Regions from separate parts of the Nocardioides ureilyticus genome, predicted to be linked through region 2. Evidence: predicted binding sites of a transcription regulator. Region 2 holds the regulator's gene; each other region holds the start of a gene.
The links. The regulator LexA, encoded in region 2, represses DNA repair genes until DNA is damaged. The targets are predictions, from matches to a motif close to TCGAACANNTGTTCGA.

Region 1 (6,889 bases), on a different contig from region 2:
CCCGGGAGTCCGGTGGCGCCCATCGGGCCCATCGGCCCCTGCGGGCCGGCCTCGCCCTGCTCGCCCTTCTCACCCTTCGCGCCAGCGGCGCCGTCGAGGCCGGGGATGCCCGGCAGGCCGGGGATGCCCTGGAGACCCGCCGGCCCCGCCGGTCCCATCGGCCCGACTGCTCCACGAGCACCGTTTTCGCCGTCAGCGCCGTCAGCGCCGTCAGCGCCGTCCTTGCCGTCGACCCCCGGAAGACCCTGCGCACCGGGGATGCCCTCCTGGTTCCAGCTGATGCGACGCTCACGCTTCGCCCACTTCGAGGCGCCGGTGGAGCACGGCGCGGCGTTGGTCTCGAGTCGCAGGTTGCCGGTCTTCAGCCGGTAGCAAGCGGTGATGACCTCGTCGGAGTCATCGGAGGAGGCGTAGGCGCCGCCGACGGCAGCGGTGAGCGCGAGTGCGGCGGCGGCAACGCCGGCGATGCGGGAGCGGGAGACACGAGATGGCATGGGAGTCCTTGGTTCGGCGCGATGAGACAGCGCTTCATTCCACACCTCCTGGGGAGGCGGCGCCGCCGATTGCGGGGTTTCGATGCGTGACGTTCACGCAGGGGCGCCCTCCAGCCTCCGCGCCGCGGCCCGGGCCGGGCCAGCCGTCCAGACCAGCCGACCGCGCTACTCGGCGTCCAGCCACCCGTCGAAGTCGTCGACGAGCAGCTCGAGGCGGACCTGCGGCGCGTCGGTGACCACCGCCCACGGATGATCCTCGTCGTCGTCCTCGCCGGCCAGCCGCTCGCGCTCGACCTGTGCGTCGTAGCCGTCGCCGCGGAGCCGGGCCGCCACCAGCAGCGCGTCGTCCTGCTCGAAGAAGACCGCGCGCCACGTCGGACCGGCCGACCGCAGCTCCGCGGCGACCTGCGCCAGGAACGGCCGGTCGGCTGCGAGCCAGTCGACGTCCTCCAGCTCCTCGGGCCCCAGCCAGCGCAGCTGGTCGTGGGTGCCGTCGACGGGCTCGACCGCGTCCGCCTCGCCCAGGAGCCGGACCACGGCCGCGGTGAGCTCGTGCCGCTCCCCGACTGGGACCGCCCCGTCGAGCCAGCGGACCACCTCGACCTCGATGTCCAGCTCCTCCGCGAGCTCGCGCGCGAGCGCGACCTCCGGCCGCTCCCCCGGCTCCACCTTGCCGCCGGGCAGCTCCCAGCGTCCGGCCGCCTCAGGAGGACGGGTACGGCGCGCGGCCAGCACCCGGCCGGCGCGGACGATGGCGGCTCCGACGACCCTGGTCTTCACCGGGCGGAGCCTAGTTCGCAGCCGGCGGACTACGTCCTCCGGTGGAAGGTGACCTGTCCGTCGGGATGTCGCTCTGTCGCGTAGGTGGGGTCGTGGATGCGGGCGTGGTGGTGGGGGCAGAGGTTGCGCGCGTTGGCGAGGTCGGTAGGCCCGCCGGAGTGCCAGGGGGTGTCGTGGTGGGCGTGGCAGAGATATGCGGGCCAGTCGCAGCCGACGGTGGTGCAGGTGGGTTGTGACTGGTTGAGGGCGGTGCGTTGGGCTTTGGTGAAGAGGCGGGTGGTGCGGCCGAGGTCGAGCACCTCGCCGTGGGTGCCGAGGACGGCGGGGATGATGCCTGCTTCGCAGGCGATGCGGCGGGCGTGGGCGGCGGAGATGACGCCGCCGGTGTCGAGGGAGGCGTGGCGCAGGCCGCCGAGGAGGGTGTCGAGGTCCATGGTGACCACGACGGTGGCGTTGGTGCCGCCGAGGTCGGGGAGCCGGTCGACGGGGAACCGCTCGATGAGCTCGACCAACGCGGACCCGAGCCGCTCGGGTGAGGGGCGGCGTTCGTAGGCGCCGGCGCCGTCGGTGGCGGTGACGTGCTTGGGCGCAGACAGCGCCAACAGGGCCTTGTGGAGCATCTGCCCCTGCGCCTCGGGCACGCTGAACTTCCCCACCATGCTCCCGCGGCCGTCGGGACAGATGGTGAGGAACGCACGCGCCGCAGCCGCTTGCTCTTCGCGTTCCAGGGCGCGGGCGTCGTGGGCCTCGCCGATCTCGGGTGCGATGACGGTGAGCAGGTGCTTGCCGATCACCCGCAACGCGGACGGGTCGTGATGGGCCGCTTCGGCCACGAGGTGCCGCTCAGCCTTGGAGTAGAGGTCGGGCTCCAACCCCTCCGGAAGTGCGTCGAGGGCGGTGGTGATGACGCGGGCCTGCTCGGCGTTCATCCCACCGGCGGCGAGCGCCGCCCGGACGGAGGGGAACCGCCCCAGCGCGTCGGCGAGCCGCACCCGGCCGGCGGCGGCACGCCGGTCCTGCCGCGTGGCGTGAGCCCACCAGCTCGCCGTGGAGGTGGCGCCGGTGGTGGCTGCGACGTCGTTGCCCTCGGCCTGGGCGGCGAGCCGCAGCTCGAGCTCGGCGACGCGCGCGGCGAGCGCGGTGACCGCGGTGAGGGTGGCGGCGTTCTCCTCAGCCGTGAGGGCGAACAGCGGGGCCTCGTTCAGGTCGTCGAGCTCGGCGTGCAGCCGCGCGACCGCACGCGAGACCGGGTGGTCTCCGCCGGGTCGCAGGTCCTTGGCCATGACCCCACTCAAGCACCCGCCACCGACAGTCGCGCACTGTTTCCACACTCCTGTTCGAATGCCCGCTGATGCTCGCGGCGACCGACGAGGCGGACCGTAGGGTCGACGCCGTGACCGGAGTGCACCTGACGCGGACAGCCGAGAACGTCGACCAGATCGACGCCCTCGCCCGCCGCCACGGCGGTCGCGTCGGGCTGGCCGGCGTGGTGTCGCAGCTGGACCGGCGGCTGCGCCGTACCTGGGCGCCGTGCCTGTCGCGGCACCGCGCGTGGACGTGGGACGCAGCCGACCGCCGTGACCCCGCCTGGTGGCCGCAGGGCGTCTCCACCGCCGACCGTGCGGACACCGCCGAGCTGGGTCGCGCCGGGGACCGGCTGCTCGTGGTCAGCTGGTACGCCAAGGCCGGCGGCTCCCGGCTCTCCTTCCTCGACCTGGCGGCCCGCCGCTACGCCCACGTCCTCCTCGCAGTGCCGACCCACGACGGCTGGACGCCGCTGCGGGTGCACGCCGGCGGCATCGCGTGGCACGGCAAGCACGTGTACGTCGCCGCCACCGGCCGGGGCTTCTGGACCTGCCACACCGACGACATCATCGCCACGCCGGAGGGCCTCGTGCTCCCGGTGCGGTTCGGCTACCGCGCCGCCGCCGACGACGGGGTGGAGCGGCTGCGCTACTCGTTCCTGTCCGTCGACTCGACCAGCACGCCACAGCGCCTCGTGGTGGGCGAGTACGGCAGCCGCCGGCAGACCCGGCGGTTGGCCCACGTCGCGCTCGACCCGGCGACCGGGCTGCCCGCGACCGACGCCGAGGGTGTCGCGCGGCCCTCCGTGCTCGAGAGCGGCGTCGTGCGCGCCCAGGGCGTCGTGGTCGCCGCAGGCGACCACCACCTCTCCGCCTCCCACGGCCCGTGGGTGCCCGGGTCGCTCTGGAGCGGCCGGCCCGGCGACCTCCGCGAGCGGCGGTTCGCCCTGCCGATGGGCCCCGAGGACCTCGACTGGTCCCCCGTCACGGACCGGCTGTGGACCGTGACGGAGCACCCCCGGCGGCGCTGGATCGTCTCCCTCCGACGGTGACGGATCGGCTTTCGCCGATCAGCGGATCCTGCGGACGTTGCTGCGGTCGCCGCGCGTGGCCGCGGTCTTGCCGACGACCACGACGTAGGTGGTCCTCCGCTTGCCGTTGCGGTCGGCGACGACCCACGACTTCTTGCCGCGCGCGTTGAGGTTGCCGATCCGGACCAGCACCCGCCGGCCGCTCCGCTGGACACGGAAGAGCCGGGCCTTGGCGCCCTGGGCGGCCCTCGGCGCGGTGACGGTGAGCTTGTCGCGGCCGGCGCCGGTGTTGAAGCCCTTGAGCCGGGCGGTGATGCGCACCGGACTGCTGGTCTGCCCGTCGGCCACGAACGTCACGCGGTCGGAGCGCCCCGCCTGGTCGACGACCGGACCGTCGGCCTTCCCCGCCCGAGCCACGGCCGTGATGGTCGCGGCGCCCTCCCGGGTGCCTCGGAAGGCGTGGCTGAGCGCGCCGTCCTGGCCCAGCAGCCCGCTGGCGGAGTCCGCGTCGTTGCGGTCGGGACCGCTGCGATCCAGTCGGACCCAGAGGTCGGCGATCGGCTCGCCGAGCTGGTCCGTGGCCGTGTACGTCGAGGTGACGGCCGACCCGACGCGCTGGGTGTTGGCGCCCGAGTGGTCGAGGTTGTAGGTCGACAGGGCGGGGTCGACGGCGTAGTACTCGACCTGCCGCTTGCCGGTGAGCGTCTCGGTCCCCGGCGTGACGCCCAGCGCGGGGGCCGCGCCGTACCGGTTGGTCTCGGTCTGCCAGGTGCCGGTCGACTCGACGTTGCCGGCCCCGGTGGCGCTCAGGACGACGTCCCCGTCGGTGTCGAAGTCGGAGGTCACCTCCGCCGTGGAGAGCGCGGCGGTCTCCGACGCCTCGCCGACCCGGACGGTCTCCCCGCCGACGAGGTTGCCGAACTGGTCCTCGGTGAAGACGTCGAGCAGCACCGTGTCGGAGGTCGGCGCCTTCGGCAGCACGCCGGACTCCTGCCGGGCCGCCCGGGCCAGCTCCACCCGGACCTCGCCGCCGTTGTAGGGGTCGGCCGACGTCCAGTCGACCGTCTCGGTGTCGAACAGGCTGCCGACGGTGGCGGTCACCGTGGCAGCGACCGACCCGTCGTCGTCGAACCCGCGGTCGCGCTCGATCGCGAGCGTGAACCGCGCGACGCCCTCGGCGTCCGTGGTCACGGTGAGCTGCGGCCCGCTGTTGCGGTAGGCACCGGCGTCCTGGCCGGCGGCCGGCTGGGCGGCCGGCTGCAGGTCGGCGAAGGACTCGGCGTACGGCGTGAAGAAGCCGTGGCCGGTCCGCAGCGTGACGACCTGGTTGGCCAGCGGCGTGCCGTCGGTGGAGCTGACGGTGACCCGCGAGCTGACCGGGCGGCCCGGCGTCTGCCCGGCCGTGCTGAGCGGCGTCTCCGCGGCGATCTCGACCCGGCCGACGGCGGTGGACCGCAGGAAGTCGACCCGGTAGCCGCTCACGGCGGCGTCGCGGTTGCCGGCGGGGGCGGCGGCGATGCTGCCCCCCTTCTCCTCCGGCTGGGGGCTCTCCGCGGGGTCGGTGACGGTGACTGAGAAGCGCCCGTCGGCACCGGTGGTGACGCTGTGGGTGGTCACGGGGGCGGCGGTGCCGGTGGCGAAGCCGGCGTCGCCCGCGTCGTCCGCGCCGGCGCCCGACTCGGTGCCGCGCCCGAAGGTGAGGGCGATCTGGCGGCCGGGCAGGCCGGTGCCGTCCTCGAGGGTGTACGTCGCGGGGATCGTCCGCGAGCCCCCGGCCGGAGTCTGCACGGGGCTCAGCAGCTCCGAGCCCAGCACCGCCTCGCCGGTCTTGAGCGTCAGCACCTTGCGGCTCGGGATGGCCCCGTTCCCGGTGAGCAGCTCACCGGCGAGGGCGGCGTGGAGCTCGTAGGTGCCGGCCTCCTGGCTGCTGGGCAGCGGGACGACGGCCTCACCGTCGCCGTTGGTGAGGGTCGGCCGCGTCCCCGACGAGGGCTCGCGGACCGTCGCGGGCGAGCCGTCGAACGGCGTGATCACCCAGTAGTAGCTCACTGCCCGCAGCGGCACGGCCAGGTCGCGGCCAGCCTGGTCCCTCACCTGGACGGTGATGTCGCCGAGGCCGCTCTCGTCCCGGTCGAAGACCGCGCCGTCGGCCGAGGTGCCGTGCAGCGTCGTCGGGGCTGGCGAGTACTGCTCCACGGTGACGTCGGAGGAGCGCTTGTCACCGGCCGAGGCCTCGTAGGCGTCCGACGCCGTCGCGTTGGCGTAGTAGTACCGCGCGGCGCCGGCCGCCTGCTCGAACGTCGCGACGCCCCGCACGTCGGTGTACCGCGGGTCCCCGCCTGCCGACGACCGGACCTCGGCACCAGGGATGGGAGTGCCCTCGGCGTCGGTCACGGTGACCGTCACGACGGCGGCCTGACCGCTCGGCACGCGGGTGCGGTCCGCAGTCGCCGTGACGGTGGAGATGGCCTGCTGGTAGAGCGTGTAGCCCTCGACGTCGTCGGTGTCGCGCTCGGCACCCACGACCAATTGGTCGACCGGGCTGTCGGACGGGTCGTAGGGATAGCCGGTGATGTCGAGCAGGCCCTCGAACGTGCCGGTGGCCGCCCCGTCGGCCACGGTGACCGGGGCCTGCACGGAGCCCTGGGAGACACCCGCGCCGTCGAGGCGCGAGACGGTGACGGTGCCGGAGGTGGCCGACGTCGTGCCGGTCGCCCGGACGAGGTCCCGGCTCTGCTCGGGGCTGTAGTCGGGCTGCCGGAAGACCCCGACGCGGGAGCGCGAGGTCAGGTTGACGGCGTGGTCGCTGGCGGTCGCCGTGCCGATCTCCACGCCGGCCTGGTCGTCGGCGACGGTCGTGGCGCCCACGGTGGCGGCGGCCCGGAGCGTCACGGTCGCGCCGCGCAGGGCGGTCGGCGGGGTCCACTCGTGGATGAAGAGGCCGTCGTCGTTCCGTGAGGTCACGGTGCGGATGGTCTGGAACTGGCCATCGCCCTCGGCGTACTGGAAGGTCACGGCGCCCACGTCGCTGCCGGCGCCGGCGGCCAAGCGGATCGTGGCGTCGGTGCCGTCGTTGCGGGCGGAGGCCTCGTTCCCGGCGTTGAACTGGGTGTAGAGCACCACGGTGCCCGAGCCGACCTGATCGGCGACGGGGGTCGCCGAAGCGAGGGTCGGGACGCCGGTGACGGCCAGGGCGGTGACGGCGGTGGTGGCGAGTCCGCGCTTGAGGCCGCTGCTTCGCATCTGGGGATGTACCTCCGGTGGCTTCCCACCAGGAGCC
Region 2 (6,889 bases):
TCGCGTGCAGGTCCTGCAGGTCGGGGTCGGTCTTGTACTGCGCGTGCCGCTGGCGGTAGTCGGCGAGCGTGACGATCTCACCGGCCGGCTGGTGGCGGCGGACGATCTGGTCGCTGCCGGCGCCGTACTCACCGGCGGGGTACTCGTAGAGGTAGTCGCCGAGGTGCAGCACCGCGTGGAGGTCGTCGCGGGCCGCGAGGTGGCGGTAGGCGCTGAAGTACCCCGCCTGCCAGTTCGAGCACGAGACGACGCCGAAGCGGAGGTGGTCCGGCGTGGCCTCCGGGGCCGGTGCCGTGCGGGTGCGGCCGACGCGGCTGCGCTGGCCGCCGTAGCTGAAGCGGTAGTAGTACCAGCTCTCCGGCGCCAGGCCGGTGACGTCGAGCTTGACCGTGTGGTCGCGGCTGGCGCTGGTGACGAAGCGGCCGCGGCGCACCACCTTCCGGAACCGCCGGTCGCGGGCGACCTCCCAGCGCACCTCGGCGCGCGGGCCCTTGCCCGACCCCGGCTTCGCCGACCGGGTCGGCGTCACGCGGGTCCAGATGAGCACGGCGTGGGGCAGCGGGTCGCCCGAGGCGACCCCGTGCTGGAAGACGCGGTGCCGGGCGGCGGCGATGGCGGGGGTCGAGGTGCCGGCCACCGTCGCGACGCCGAGGCCGGTGGCCCCGGAGGCGACGACGGTGCGACGACCGACGGTCGTGGTGGTGTTCACGCCTCAGTGAACGACACTCGCGGCCGGACGTGACGAGCTTGGCGATGTGAGCACCGTCTGTTCAACCGCCGGACGCCGGACGTTCCGGGCTCGGCCGGCAGCAGCCGGGCGCGCGCTCAGCGGCGTACGACGGCCTTCACCCGCGCGACCTGGTTGTCGTCCACCGGCACCCCCATGCAGGAGAACGGCGAGGACTTGGACCGCCAGCACTGCGAGCGGCCGCTGGCGTTGACCAGGGTCACCTCCACCGCGGCGACCTTGGCCCGGGTGAAGGGGACGGTGCGGCGGCCGGCGCCACTGCGGTCGAGCCGGATGGGAGTGGTCGTCGTGGAGCCGGACCGGGACACGACCGTGACCAGCGCGATGGACCCGCGGCTCAGGTCGGCCATGTCGACCCGGACGGCCAGCCGCCGGCTGCCCCGCTTGGGCAGGAAGCGGCCGGTGGCGGAGGCGAGGTGGTCCAGCTTCGTGGCGTACCAACCGCGCTTGCGGCTGAACCGGCCCAGCGGCGCGGTCGGGTAGCGGTTGGCGGCCCCCTCGGCGTAGGCCTGCGCCGGCCGGCGGTTGGCCACCGCGAAGGCGGCGTACGCCGCGCCGAGGCTGGTCCCGCGGGCGGTGAGCTCGCTGGCGACCGCCTGCAGGGAGTACTGCTTCGGGCCGCCGGGCGCGTCGTCCGCGCGCCGCCACATGTCCCGCACCAGGGTGGGCATGCCGCCCGCCTCGGTGTCGAACCGCTCGGTGAGGAAGCGGAAGAAGACCCATCCGCCGTACTCGTGGCCGTCCCCGTACTGGTCGAGCGAGCGCGCGGGGTGCGAGAGCGGGCTGGTGCCGAGGTAGCCCACGTTGTCGTCGACGTCGTCGAAGACCTCGTCCTCCGCCCAGGTGGCGGTGGCCTCCATGAACCAGCCGTCCTCCGCGACGTCGTAGCCGAACTGCACGGCGTGGAAGTACTCGTGCGCGGCGGTCACCTGCATGTTCTGCAGCGGCGTGCCGTGCCGGAACTGCGTCGGCGAGAAGTCGTCGTCGAGCACGCAGTAGGCAGAGGTGTCGTAGCGGCCGTCGGCCGGCGGCTGGTCGGGGCTGCAGTAGCCGTAGAGCTGCTCGGCGCCGACGTCCTGCAGGTAGATGTCGGGCAGGGCGTTCCCGCCGGCGCTGCCGTCGGGCTTGACCGGCCGGTAGCCCGCGTCGACGTAGGTCTGCTGGAGGCCCTCGACGGTGGCGATCACGGCGTCGACGTAGCCGGGCTCGACGTCGCTGGCGTTCCAGTGCAGGCAGATCGTGGCGGTGCACCGCGCCTGGCTGGTCGCCGGCCGCCGCAGCAGCGCGTCGGCGCGGGCCCGCTCGGCCCCGGTGAGGGTCGAGCGGCGCAGCGTGAGGTCGCGCAGCGCGAGGGTCGCGCTGGGGCCGCCGCGGCCCTCGAGCACCGCCTCGGCGCGGGCCAGGGCCCGGCGTGCGCTGGAGAGCGCCCGCGGCGTGGGCTCGGTCATGGGGCCGGTCGTGCGCTCGGCGACCGGACGGTCAGCCGACGCGCGGGGACCGGCTGCTGCCGGCGCCGCGAGGGAGGCGCCGGTCGCCAGGACCAGGGCAAGGGTGAGCAGGGGACGGGCAGCGCGCATGGGGGCTCCAGGTACGGCGGGGAGGGTCAGCCAACAGGAGCGGGGTGCTCGTGCGCATGCCTCGTACGGGTCATTCTCGGGGTCATCCACCGTGCGACGGCGAAACCCACGCCGATGACGGCCCAGCCGGCCAGCACGTCGAGGACCCAGTGGTTCCCGGTGCCGACGATCACCACCGCGGTGATCGCGGCGTGGGCCCATGCCAGGCCGTGCGCCCATCGGCTGCTGGAGTGGCGCTGGACGATGATGGCCACCCACAGCGCCCAGCCGGCGTGGAGCGACGGGAACGCCGCCAGCTGGTTGGTCAGCTCGCCGAGGCCCTGCGGCGCCGAGGCGTCGGAGCCCCACCAGCCCTCGGTCGCGTGGAGGGCGAGGACGTCGACGTACCCGTCGACGAAGCGGGGCGGCGCCATCGGCAGCATCAGGTAGAGCGCCAGGCCCACGGTGGTCGCGGCGACCAGCGCGCGTCGCTCGGGGACGTAGCGGCGGGGGCCCTTCCGGAAGAGCCAGACCAGGGCGCCGGCCGTGACGACGTAGTGCGCGGTCGCGTACCAGAAGCTCGACAGCAGACCCACCAGTCGGATCTCCACGAAGAGCTGGTTGAGGGCGAACTCCCAGTGCAGGCCGACGAGCCGCTCGACGTTCAGCAGCTCCTGGGCCCGGCTCAGTGCTGGCCCCATCGCGTCGTCGGCGAAGTGCCGGGAGACGCTGTAGGCGACGTAGAGGACCGCCAGCAGCGCGAGCTCGGCGAGCCCGCGCCGCAGGCGGGAGCGTCCGGTCGGGCTGGTGGAGGGAGGCACGCGCTTAGCCTCTCATCAAGACAGGTGATTAGGCATCAGGCTTGACCCTGACCTTCACCCGATCTCCCCAGCTCCGGCCCCGACCGGCCTCACATCCGGCGCAGGACCGCCGTCACCTTGCCGAGGATGGTGGCGTGGGTGCCGTCGATCGGCTCGTACGCCGCGTTGTGCGGCAGCAGCCAGACCTGGCCGTCCTTGCGCTGGAAGGTCTTCACCGTCGCCTCGCCGTCGATCATCGCGGCGACGATCTCGCCGTTGTTCGCCGTCGGCTGCTGGCGGATGACCACGTAGTCGCCGTGGCAGATCGCGGCCTCGATCATCGAGTCGCCGGCGACCTCGAGCAGGAAGAGCTGGCCGTCGCCGACGAGCTGCTTGGGCAGGGGGAAGACGTCCTCGACCCGCTCCTCGGCGAGGATCGGGCCACCGGCGGCGATCCGGCCGACCATCGGGACGTACTGCGCGGCGGGCATGGCGTCGCCCACGCCGGTCTCGTCGAAGGAGCTCTCGTCACCGCTGGAGATCGAGCGGCGGGTGGCCATCGCCTCGGGCAGGAAGACCTCGAGCGCCCGCGGGCGGTGGGGGTCGCGCTTGAGGAAGCCCTTCTCCTCCAGCACCTTCAGCTGGTGGGCCACGCTGGAGGAGCTGGTGAGGCCGACCGCCTCGCCGATCTCGCGCATGCTGGGCGGGTAGCCCCGGCTCTCCACGCAGTCGCGGATGTGGGTGAGGATCCGCGTCTGCCGCGGGGTGAGGCCCGTGACGCCGGGCGCACCGTCGGGCAGCTCGGAGACCTGGGGGCCGGGGTTGGTCGGGCCGGGGTTCTTCGCCATGGGGTGCCTTCCGGGGTGGGCGCGGGACGCGTGCTGCCGATGCAGGTGCTGATGAGTCTGGTGCGGGGTGCTGGCAGCACGGTAGTGACTCCCGGCCTGTCGTTCAAACATCTGTTCGAACGGGCGTGTCGGCGGCCCGCGCGGGCGGGTTGGCATGATCCGGTCATGGACGCCTCTCCCCGCCGTGCTGCCACCACTCCCGCCACTCCCAGCAGCGCCGTCGTCACTGGCGCGGCGCGCGGCATCGGCCGCGGGATCGCCGAGCTCATGGTCGCGCGCGGCTTCCGCGTCGTGGTGACCGACGTCGACGGCGAGGCGCTGGCGCGGACGGCGGAGGAGATCGGAGCGGCGGAGGCGGTGGTGCAGGACGTGCGCGACCCCGACTCGCACCGGCGGGTCGCCGAGGCCGCGGCCCGGCACGGCGAGCTCACCGCCTGGTTCGCCAACGCGGGCGTCGGGGACGACGGCGCGCTGGCCGACCTGGGCGACGACCAGGTCCGCAAGGTCGTCGAGGTCAACCTGCTCGGCGCGGCGTGGAGCATCCGGGCTGCGCTCGACGCGTTCGGGTCCAGCGGTGGCGACGTCGTGGTCACCGCCTCGCTGTCCGCCCTCGGGCCGGTGCCCGGGCTCTCCCTGTATGCCGCGACCAAGGCCGCGGTGGTCTCGCTCGCCTCGTCGGTCGCCCTGGAGGCCCCGCGCGGCGTGCGGGTCCACGCACTGTGCCCCGACGGCGTGGACACCGACATGGTCGCCGGCATGGACGACCGCGGGCTCGGCAAGCGGCTGGTGGCCTCGGGCGGCCGGCTGCTGACCGTCGAGGAGGTCGCCGCCGCGGCGGTCGACCTGGTGGGCAGTCGTCGTGTGGTGCGCACGGTGCCCGGCTGGCGCGGTGCGGCGATGCGCGCCGGCCAGCTGGCGCCGTCGCTAACCGGGCCGGTGCTCGCCGCCTTCGCCGCGCAGGGGAGGCGCCGGCTGCGGTCGTAGTCGGCCTCGGTCAGGAAAGGCGGGGAGGCGTCAGCATCCCAAGTTCACTTGGGATGCTGACGCTTCGCGGCTGTTGCAACACCCGAGGAGCGTCAGGGATGGCCGTGAGGCTCCCGCGCGCCCGGCGCCGCGGTGAGCAGCTCCCGGACACGGCACCTCCGCCCTGGGCTGTTCGAACATTTGTTCGCGCCGACCCTTGATTCGTTCGAACAGGTGCTCTAAGGTCGCACACATGTTCGATCGAACGTCTGCTCGATCGTCGCTCCGCCCCTCGCTCGCCGGCCGTTGTCGGTGGGGGCGGTTAGACATCGGGACGACCGAGATCGAGACGACCCGAGGCTGACCGCCACTTCCCCAGGAGGTCCCCATGAGCACCATCACCGTCAACGCTCCCCGCGCCACCCGCATCGCTCCCGCCCGCCGGGCCGGCGTCGGAGCCAGTGCTGGTGTCGGAGCCGGTGCAGGCGCCGGCGCGAGTGGTGTCCGGCTGACCCGCCGTGGCCGCCTGGTGGTGTTCCTGCTCGCCCTCACCGCCGTGCTCGCGGCCGGGATCTTCATCGCGGCGGGCTCCGTGGCCACGCAGGAGGCCGGCACGCCCGAGCCCACCGAGGTCGTGATGGTCGGGACCGGCGACACCCTGTGGGGGATCGCCTCCGACCTCGCCGAGGACGGTGACGTCCGCGCCATGATGGAGCGGATCGAGCGACTCAACGCCCTCGACTCCGCGGTCCTCGACGCCGGCCAGCGCCTCCGCGTGCCCGTCGAGTAGTCGACACACCACAGACTCCGTCAGCCGCTTCGACCCCGGCTGACGGGCCGGGGAAGACAGGGGCGGGGCCGGGCACGGCCCCGCCCCTGCGGCATCTCCGGGCACTCCCGCGCGGGCGCGGGTACGTCCTTCCCGTCCTCCGGTGACCAGGTCAGCGCGAGGCTCGCCGGCCCCCGGGCGCGACAGGGGTCCGTTCGCGCTCGGCGTCACGGAGCGGCGGGGGAGGAGAGGTGATGCCCATGGCGCGCAGCAGTCGCGCCACGAGCATCAGGCCGACGAAGAGGCAGGCGACCGCGCCGACCGAGGCCAGCGCGAGGAACCACCACGCGTTCGACTCGCCGCCCCGGGCGCTGGCGCCGAAGTCGATCGCGGCGTAGACGAGATAGCCCCACGCGACCACCAGGACCGTGATCCCCACTGCGAGCAGCAGCAGGCGCGGCTGCAGGCCGGTACGGCGCTTCGCGCCCCGGCGCGCGCCTGCTCGCTTGCCCTGACCCACGCGCACCATTGTCACCGATCCGGGGTGTCCATGGGGCCGGACCCGCGGGCTTCGTCGGGAGTGCGTGGTCCGGCAGGCAGGTCGCCCCGCGACGGGCGGGCTGCCGAGGGTTTACCCTTTCGGGCGTGCACGGCGAGGTGGGGAGATCGCCGGCGCGGATCGAGCACTCGGACGCGTCGGGAGGTCCGCTCGCCCGTCTGGCCGACGCGGTCCGCGCGGCGCACGACGTCGACGAGATCGCGGTCGCGACGCTCGGGGTCGTGGCCGACCTGCCCGGCGTGTGCCGGGTGGCCCTCGCGCTCAGTGAGGGCGGGGGGCGCCGGCTCCGGTTCGTCGACAGCCTGCGGGTGGAGCAGGACCCCGAGGTCGAGTGGTGCCACATCGACGCCTACGACGACGTCCCGCTCACCACGGTCGTCCGCTCCGGCGAGGTCGTCCACGGCTCCCTCGAGTCCTTCGGCGACCGGTACGCCGCCCTGGTCAAGGTTCAGCGAGAGCTCGGCGTCGGCGCGCTGGCGGCGCTGCCGCTGCCCGGCACCGGTTCCCCGATCGGTGGCCTGTTGGTCTACGCCGGTGCCGACCACGAGTTCTCCGCCAGCCAGCTGGAGCTGCTCGAGGGCGCGGCCCGCCGCGCCTCCGACGCCATCCGTCGGGTACGGCTGGTCTCGGGTCGGCAGGGCTCGGA
Region 3 (6,889 bases), on a different contig from region 2:
AGTGGCTCGCTCCGGTGGCCGTGGTGAACGCGGTCTTCGCGGCGCTGCTGGCGGCGCAGGCCACCGTGGCGTTCGGCGGCCACGACTACCTCCGGCGGACGACCGGCCTCACCTACGCGGAGTACGTGCACCAGGGCTTCGGGCAGCTGACGGTCGCGACCGCGCTGACGCTGCTGGTGATCTGGGCGGCCGCGCGGAAGGCGCCGCGGACGACGGCGGCCGACCGGGCGTGGCTGCGCGGGTCGCTCGGGCTGCTGTGCCTCCAGACCCTGGTCGTCGTCGCCTCGGCGCTGCACCGGATGCACGTCTACCAGGAGGCGTACGGCTTCACGCGGCTGCGGCTGCTGGTGGACGTCTTCGAGGGCTGGCTGGGGTTGCTGGTGCTCGCGGTCGTCGCCGCGGGGGTCACCCTCCGCGGTGGCTGGCTGCCACGGTTCGCCCTCGTCAGCGGCGTCGTCGCATTGCTCGGCCTGGCCGCCCTGAACCCGGACGCGTGGATCGCGGAGCGGAACCTCGACCGGTACGCCGAGACCGGTCGCGTGGACTGGACCTACCTCCGCTCGCTCTCCGCGGACGCCGTACCGGCCCTCGGCGACCTGCCCGCGGACGTCCGCCACTGCGCGCTCCCGCAGCCTCGCGTCCGGTCCGACCTCGACTCGAGCGACTGGCTGGAGTGGAACCTCGGACGCGCCCGAGCCGACGAGATCCTTGACCGCGTCGCCGCCACCCCGCCCCGGGGCTGCGTCGACTCCTGAGCCCGGTTCGGTGGTCGAGCAGCGTCCTCGGTGGTCGAGCAGCGTGTTCGGTGGTCGAGCTTGTCGAGACCACACGGGTCCTCGGTGGTCGAGAAGCGTGTTCGGTGGTCGAGCCTGTCGAGACGACGCCCGCCTAGTGGCTCAGATCGATGACACAGAACAGGTTCCCGTCGGGGTCGGCCAGCACGATGAAGTCGGCATCCTCGGGGTACTCCCAGTCCACTCGCCGAGCGCCGAGTGAGACGAGGCGCTCCACCTCGGCCAGCTGCTCGGCCTCGTCCTCGGCCCACAGGTCGAGGTGGGTCCTGTCGTCCGCGTCGAGGTGGAGCCGCGTACCGGGCGCTTCCTGCGGCACGAGGAAGGCCGGGTTGTGTGGCTGCCTGGCGTAGCCGAGCGCCTCGGCCCAGAAGCTCCCGGCCCGTCCGACGTCCGACACGTTCAAGACCACTGCTCCGAGTCGCAACATGCCCGCGACGGTGGCACGTGGAGGCGGGCTCATCAACCAGTCGACAACCAGGTCGTGGGGACGTCGGTCTAGATCCGTCGGTGGAAGGTGACGCTGCCGTCGCGATGTCGCTGGGTGGCGTAGGTGGGGTCGTGGATGCGGGCGTGGTGGTGGGGGCAGAGGTTGCGGGCGTTGGCGAGGTCGGTAGGCCCGCCGGAGTGCCAGGGGGTGTCGTGGTGGGCGTGGCAGAGATATGCGGGCCAGTCGCAGCCGACGGTGGTGCAGGTGGGTTGCGACTGGTTGAGGGCGGTGCGTTGGGCTTTGGTGAAGAGGCGGGTGGTGCGGCCGAGGTCGAGGACCTCGCCGTGGGTGCCGAGGACGGCGGGGATGATGCCTGCTTCGCAGGCGATGCGGCGGGCGTGGGCGGCGGAGATGACGCCGCCGGTGTCGAGCTGCGCGTGCTTGAGGCCGCCGAGGAGGGTGTCGAGGTCCATGGTGACCACGACGGTGGCGTTGGTGCCGCCGAGGTCGGGGAGCCGGTCGACAGGGAACCGCTCGATCAGCTCGACGAAGGCAGACCCGAGCCGTTCGGGTGAGGGCCGTCGTTCGTAGGCGCCGGCGCCGTCGGTGGCGGTGAGGTGCTTGGGCGCCGAGAGCGCCAGCAGCGCCTTGTGGAGCATCTGTCCCGCGGCTTCGGGCACGCTGAACTTCCCGACCATGCTGCCGCGACCGTCGGGGCACATCGTCAGGAAGGCGCGTGCCTCGGCTTCGCGTTCTTCCCGTTCCAGCGCCCGGGCGTCGTGGGCCTCGCCGATCTCGGGAGCGATGACGGTGAGCAGGTGCTTGCCGATCACCCGCAACGCTGTCGGGTCGTGATGGGCCGCCTCAGCCACCAAGTGCCGCTCAGCCCTGGAGTAGAGGTCGGGCTCCAACCCCTCGGGGAGTGCGTCCAACGCCCCGGTGATGACGCGGGCCTGCTCGGCGTTCATCCCACCGCCAGCGAGGGCACCGCGCACGAGGTGGAACCGCCCCAGCGCGTCTGCGAGCCGGACCCGGCCGGCGGCGGCACGCCGGTCCTGCCGCGTGGCGTGGGCCCACCAGCTCGCCGTCGACGTCGCACCGGTCTGCTCCTCGACACGAACCTCGCCGGCGTGCGCGGCCACGCGCAGCTCCAGCTCCGCGACCTGCGCCGCGAGCCCGGTCAGCTCCACCAGCGTCGCGCCGGTCTCCTCGGCGTCCAGGCCGAACAACGGCACCTCTGCCAGGCCGTCCAGCTCCGAACGCAGCCGCGCGACCGCACGCGAGACCGGGTGGTCTCCGCCGGGTCGCAGGTCCTTGGCCATGACCCCACTCAAGCACCGACCACCGACAGGTCGCTCGCTCTATTCACACACCTGTTCGACATCGCGAACACGTTCGGGGGTGCGATCGGCTTGGATGGCCCCATGCTCCTCGCCGACGTCGTCGCCACCTCGCAGGCCGTCGCGGCCACCCGGTCACGCAAGGCCAAGGTCACGGCTGTGGCCGAGCTGCTCCGTCGCCTCGTCCCGGTCGAGGGCGATCGGGACCGTGACGAGGCGGCGACGGTGGTCGCGTACGTCGCCGGGGCCCTGCGTCAGCGACGCACCGGCCTGGGGTGGCGCTCGCTCACCACGCTCCCGGCCCCGGCTGCGGAGCCGTCGCTGACCGTCCTCGGCGTCCACCAGCAGTTCGAGCGGATCGCGGGGATCGGTGGCGCGGGGTCGCAGGCCGTCCGGGCGACGGCCGTCGCGGACCTCTTCGGTCGCGCCACGGCCGACGAGCAGCACTGGCTGCGCGGACTCGTCACCGGGGAGGTCCGGCAGGGCGCCCTCGACGCGCTCGTCCAGGAGGGCGTCGCGGCCGCCGCCGGCGTCCCTCTGGCGGCCGTCCGGCGAGCCGCCATGCTCGCCGGGTCGACGATCGAGGTCGCGGTCGATGCCCTGGTGGGCGGCGAGGCCGCGCTGGCGTCGTACGGCTTGGAGGTCGGCCGACCGGTGCTGCCGATGCTGGCCTCGTCGGCGCCGTCGACCGAGGAGGCGATGGCCAAGGCGGGAGGCGGACGGGTCGCGATCGACACCAAGCTCGACGGCATCCGGATCCAGGTGCACCGCACCGGCGACGACGTCCGGCTGGCGACCCGGTCGTTGGACGACATCACCGACCGGCTCCCGGAGGTGGTGGCCGTCGCGCGCTCCCTCCCGGCGACGTCGTTCGTGCTCGACGGGGAGGCCATCGCGCTGGCCGACGACGGCCGGCCCCGACCGTTCCAGGAGACGGCGTCGCGCACGGCTCAGGAGTCCGGGATCGCCGTGACGCCGTACTTCTTCGACGTCCTGCACGTCGACGGCCGCGACTTCCTCGACGCCCCCGGCACCGAGCGGCTCGCCGAGCTGTCCCGGCTGGTGCCGCCGGAGCACCGCGTCGAGCGGCTGGAGACCGACGACGTCGCGGAGGCGGACCGGTTCGTCGCACGGGTGCTGGCCGCGGGCCACGAGGGCGTCGTGGTCAAGAACCTGGCAGCGCCGTACGACGCGGGGCGGCGCGGATCGGCATGGGTGAAGGTCAAGCCGGTGCTGACCCTCGACCTGGTGGTGCTCGCTGTCGAGTGGGGCTCGGGTCGTCGCCGCGGGTGGCTCTCCAACATCCACCTCGGCGCCCGCGACCCGGCGACCGGCGAGCTGGTCATGGTCGGCAAGACCTTCAAGGGGATGACCGACGAGATGCTCGCCTGGCAGACCGAGCGGTTCCTGGCGCTCGAGTCCGCCCGCGACGGCCACGTCGTCCACGTCCGCCCCGAGCAGGTGGTCGAGATCGCGATCGACGGCGTGCAGCGCTCGACGCGGTACCCCGGCGGCGTGGCGCTGCGGTTCGCCCGAGTCGTCCGGTACCGCGACGACAAGCGCCCGCAGGACGCCGACACCATCACCGCGGTGCAAGCGTTGTTGTGACGCTCGGAACCCGACGCGGCCTGCGGCCATAAAGAGGCATGAGCCAGATGTCGGAACGACCGCCGCCCACCGACGGGGAGCTGTGGCGCAGCGCCGCCACAGGCGACGGCGAGGCTTTCGGCCTCCTCTTCGACCGCCACTGCGAGGCGGTCCGCACGTACTGCGCGCGTCGCACCGGTTCCCTGGACGCAGCAGACGACCTCGTCTCCATGGTCTTCCTCGAGGCGTGGCGTCGTCGGGACGACGTCGAGCTCCACCACGACCAAGCGCTGCCCTGGCTGTACGGAGTCGCCAGGCGGATCGTCCAACAGCGGTGGCGCAGCGCCGTACGGCACCGACGCGCCCTCTCCCGCGTGCCCGCCACCGCCGTCACCGACGACCACGCGGACGGGGTCGCAGCCCGCGTCGACGACCAGGAGCAGCTCCGCCGCGTCGGCGAGGCCCTCGACCAGCTGCGACCGGCCGAGCGCGAGGTCCTGCTCCTGTGCGTGTGGCAGGAGCTCGACTACGTCTCCGCGTCGATCGCGCTCGGCATCCCGGTCGGGACGGTGCGCTCCCGGCTCAGCCGGGCCCGCGCCCGGCTCCGAGCCATCGAGGAGGGCCACGGCCCGGCCATCCCACCCACCGTCCCACACTGCGCCCAGGAGAACCGATGAGCACCCTCAGCCCCCTGCCGCCGCACCGGCACGCCGCGATCCGTCGGATGCTCGTCGAGCACGTGACCGCCGACGTCGACGCCGCTCCACAGGCCGCGCGGATCAGCCGCCGTGTCGGCTGGAGCCTGGCCGGCGCGAGCACCGTCGCAGCGGCCACGGCGGTCGGCGCCGTCGTGCTCGTGGCCACCGATCCGACGGCCCCGCCCTCGTACGCCAGCTGGACCGCCGTCCCTGAGACGGCACCCGGCGCGACGGTCACGGACGAGGACGCCCGCGAGTGGGCCTCGAGGTGCACCGACCTCGGCGTGGGGGGACTCACCTTGCCGTCGTACGTCGACAGGCCCGGCCCCGGCGACGTGCTGGTGGACCGTCGCGGGGACTTCACCTACTGCGTCGACATCCACCTCGGCGCCGGCACCGGCACCCACCCGCTCGTCGCACTGTCCGGCGTGCGGGCCGACGGCGGCCCCGAGCTGACCCACATGTCGGCGACCGTGTTCGACCAGCCGTACGAGGTGCCGACCGGTGGCGAGGTGTTGTCCCTCAACCAGCCCATGGACACACCGGACGAACCGGATCAGCACGTCCTCAGCCTCGACGTGCACCACCTGATGGGCCTGGCCGGGCCCGAGGTACGCGCGGTGGACATCGTGCTGAGCAACGGACTCCGCATCACCACCACCCTCGATGACGGCAGGTGGGCTGCCTGGTGGCCCGATGACCGTGGTCCCGCCAGCGGAGCCGTCCTCGAGGTCCGCACGGCGACCTCGACGAGAATCGTCACCCCGGCCGAGGTCGACATCTTCAACCAGTAGGCGCCGCGCGGACCGAGCCTCGCCCGGCCTGCGGCATGCTGACCGCCGTGCACTCCCGACGGCTGGCGGCCACGGCCCTCTCCTACGCCGTCCTGCACCACCTCGGGTTGCTGCCGGACGGGCTCGGCACCGCGCCGGAGGGCACCCGTTGGGCCGACTGGCTGGACCTCGCCGTGCCGTGGCTGGTCCTGGCACCTGCGGCGGCGACGCTCGCCTCGGCACCCGCCACCGGCCGCGCGTGGCTCACGTTCGGTGCCGGCGCCCTGGCGTACGCCTCTGGCCACGGCATCCACCTGGCGGCCAACTCGGTCGCCAACGCCGACCCGGGTCCCACCGCGCACCTGTGGGACGAGGTCGTCGGGCACGTGCTCTGGTACGCCGGCGTGGCGGTCGTCGCCGCCGCCGTCGCGACCACGATGCGCGGCCGCAGGCGGCCGACCGGGCACCGCGCCGCCGTCGGCATCGCGCTGGCCCTCGGGGTCGGGATCACCTGGGCGACGAACGCCCTCGGCGGCGTCGGTACGACGGTCCCCGGCCTCGTGGTGGCGCTGGCCGGCGCCGCCTGGGGATGGCGACACCGGCGCGAGCTCCCCGGACTCGTGCTCGTCGCCTCCGCAGCCGCTGTCGTGGTCCTGGGAGGGGCACTCGCGCTCCGAGCGACCTAGCGCCCGTCGATCGCGTCACACACGTGCAACTGCGAGTTGCACCATCGCTACGATCGGCGCCATGTCCACCGAGCGACCCGTGCCTGCCGTGCCGAGCGGACGGAGCGCTCCGGCGACCGACGGCCGGCGCTCCGCCGCGGCCGCGCGGCGGCGGGCACGCGAGCAGGAGATCATCGCCGCCACCCGTCGCCTCTTCGATCTGCGCGGCGTCCGCGACGCGCAGATCGAGGACATCGCCTCGGCGGTCGGCATCAACCGGGCCATCGTCTACCGGCACTTCTCCGGCAAGGAGGAGATCTTCGCGCTGACCCTGGTCTCCTACCTCGAGGAGCTCCGCGAGGCCCTCGCCACCGCCGCACCCGTCGGGGCCGACGCGCGCACCCGGCTCGAGGCCCTCGTGACGGCCTTCGTCGACTACGGCTTGGCTCACCCGGCGTTCGTGGACTGCGCCCAGGCCCTGATGCGCCGTACGGGCAGCGAGCTGCTCGACGAGATCAGCGAGAGCGCGCTCTTCCGGCTCGGGCGCGGCATCTCCTCCTGCCTCTCCCTGCTCGCCGCCGCGCTGGAGCACGGCGTCGAGAGCG

Region 1: the regulator LexA is predicted to act here: its motif matches at 2,600-2,615, upstream of ACSMHG_RS13500 (HNH endonuclease signature motif containing protein).
Region 3: the regulator LexA is predicted to act here: its motif matches at 2,587-2,602, upstream of ACSMHG_RS00605 (HNH endonuclease signature motif containing protein).

The regions. Positions count from the first base shown of each region.
Region 1 covers NZ_JBNCOG010000023.1:8,344-15,232, reverse strand. The annotation lists gene ACSMHG_RS13510 (collagen-like domain-containing protein) at 1-494, opposite strand, end outside; gene ACSMHG_RS13505 ((deoxy)nucleoside triphosphate pyrophosphohydrolase) at 660-1,274, opposite strand; gene ACSMHG_RS13500 (HNH endonuclease signature motif containing protein) at 1,304-2,557, opposite strand; gene ACSMHG_RS13495 (hypothetical protein) at 2,668-3,630, shown strand; gene ACSMHG_RS13490 (hypothetical protein) at 3,649-6,852, opposite strand.
Region 2 covers NZ_JBNCOG010000015.1:61,610-68,498, forward strand. The annotation lists gene ACSMHG_RS10415 (alkaline phosphatase D family protein) at 1-709, opposite strand, end outside; gene ACSMHG_RS10420 (MXAN_6640 family putative metalloprotease) at 826-2,325, opposite strand; gene ACSMHG_RS10425 (phosphatase PAP2 family protein) at 2,352-3,125, opposite strand; gene lexA (transcriptional repressor LexA) at 3,215-3,952, opposite strand; gene ACSMHG_RS10435 (SDR family NAD(P)-dependent oxidoreductase) at 4,118-4,936, shown strand; gene ACSMHG_RS10440 (LysM peptidoglycan-binding domain-containing protein) at 5,304-5,705, shown strand; gene ACSMHG_RS10445 (hypothetical protein) at 5,857-6,204, opposite strand; gene ACSMHG_RS10450 (ATP-binding protein) at 6,330-6,889, shown strand, end outside.
Region 3 covers NZ_JBNCOG010000001.1:115,793-122,681, forward strand. The annotation lists gene ACSMHG_RS00595 (DUF4153 domain-containing protein) at 1-755, shown strand, start outside; gene ACSMHG_RS00600 (VOC family protein) at 889-1,221, opposite strand; gene ACSMHG_RS00605 (HNH endonuclease signature motif containing protein) at 1,290-2,543, opposite strand; gene ACSMHG_RS00610 (ATP-dependent DNA ligase) at 2,646-4,169, shown strand; gene ACSMHG_RS00615 (RNA polymerase sigma factor) at 4,208-4,825, shown strand; gene ACSMHG_RS00620 (hypothetical protein) at 4,822-5,640, shown strand; gene ACSMHG_RS00625 (hypothetical protein) at 5,688-6,305, shown strand; gene ACSMHG_RS00630 (TetR/AcrR family transcriptional regulator) at 6,367-6,889, shown strand, end outside.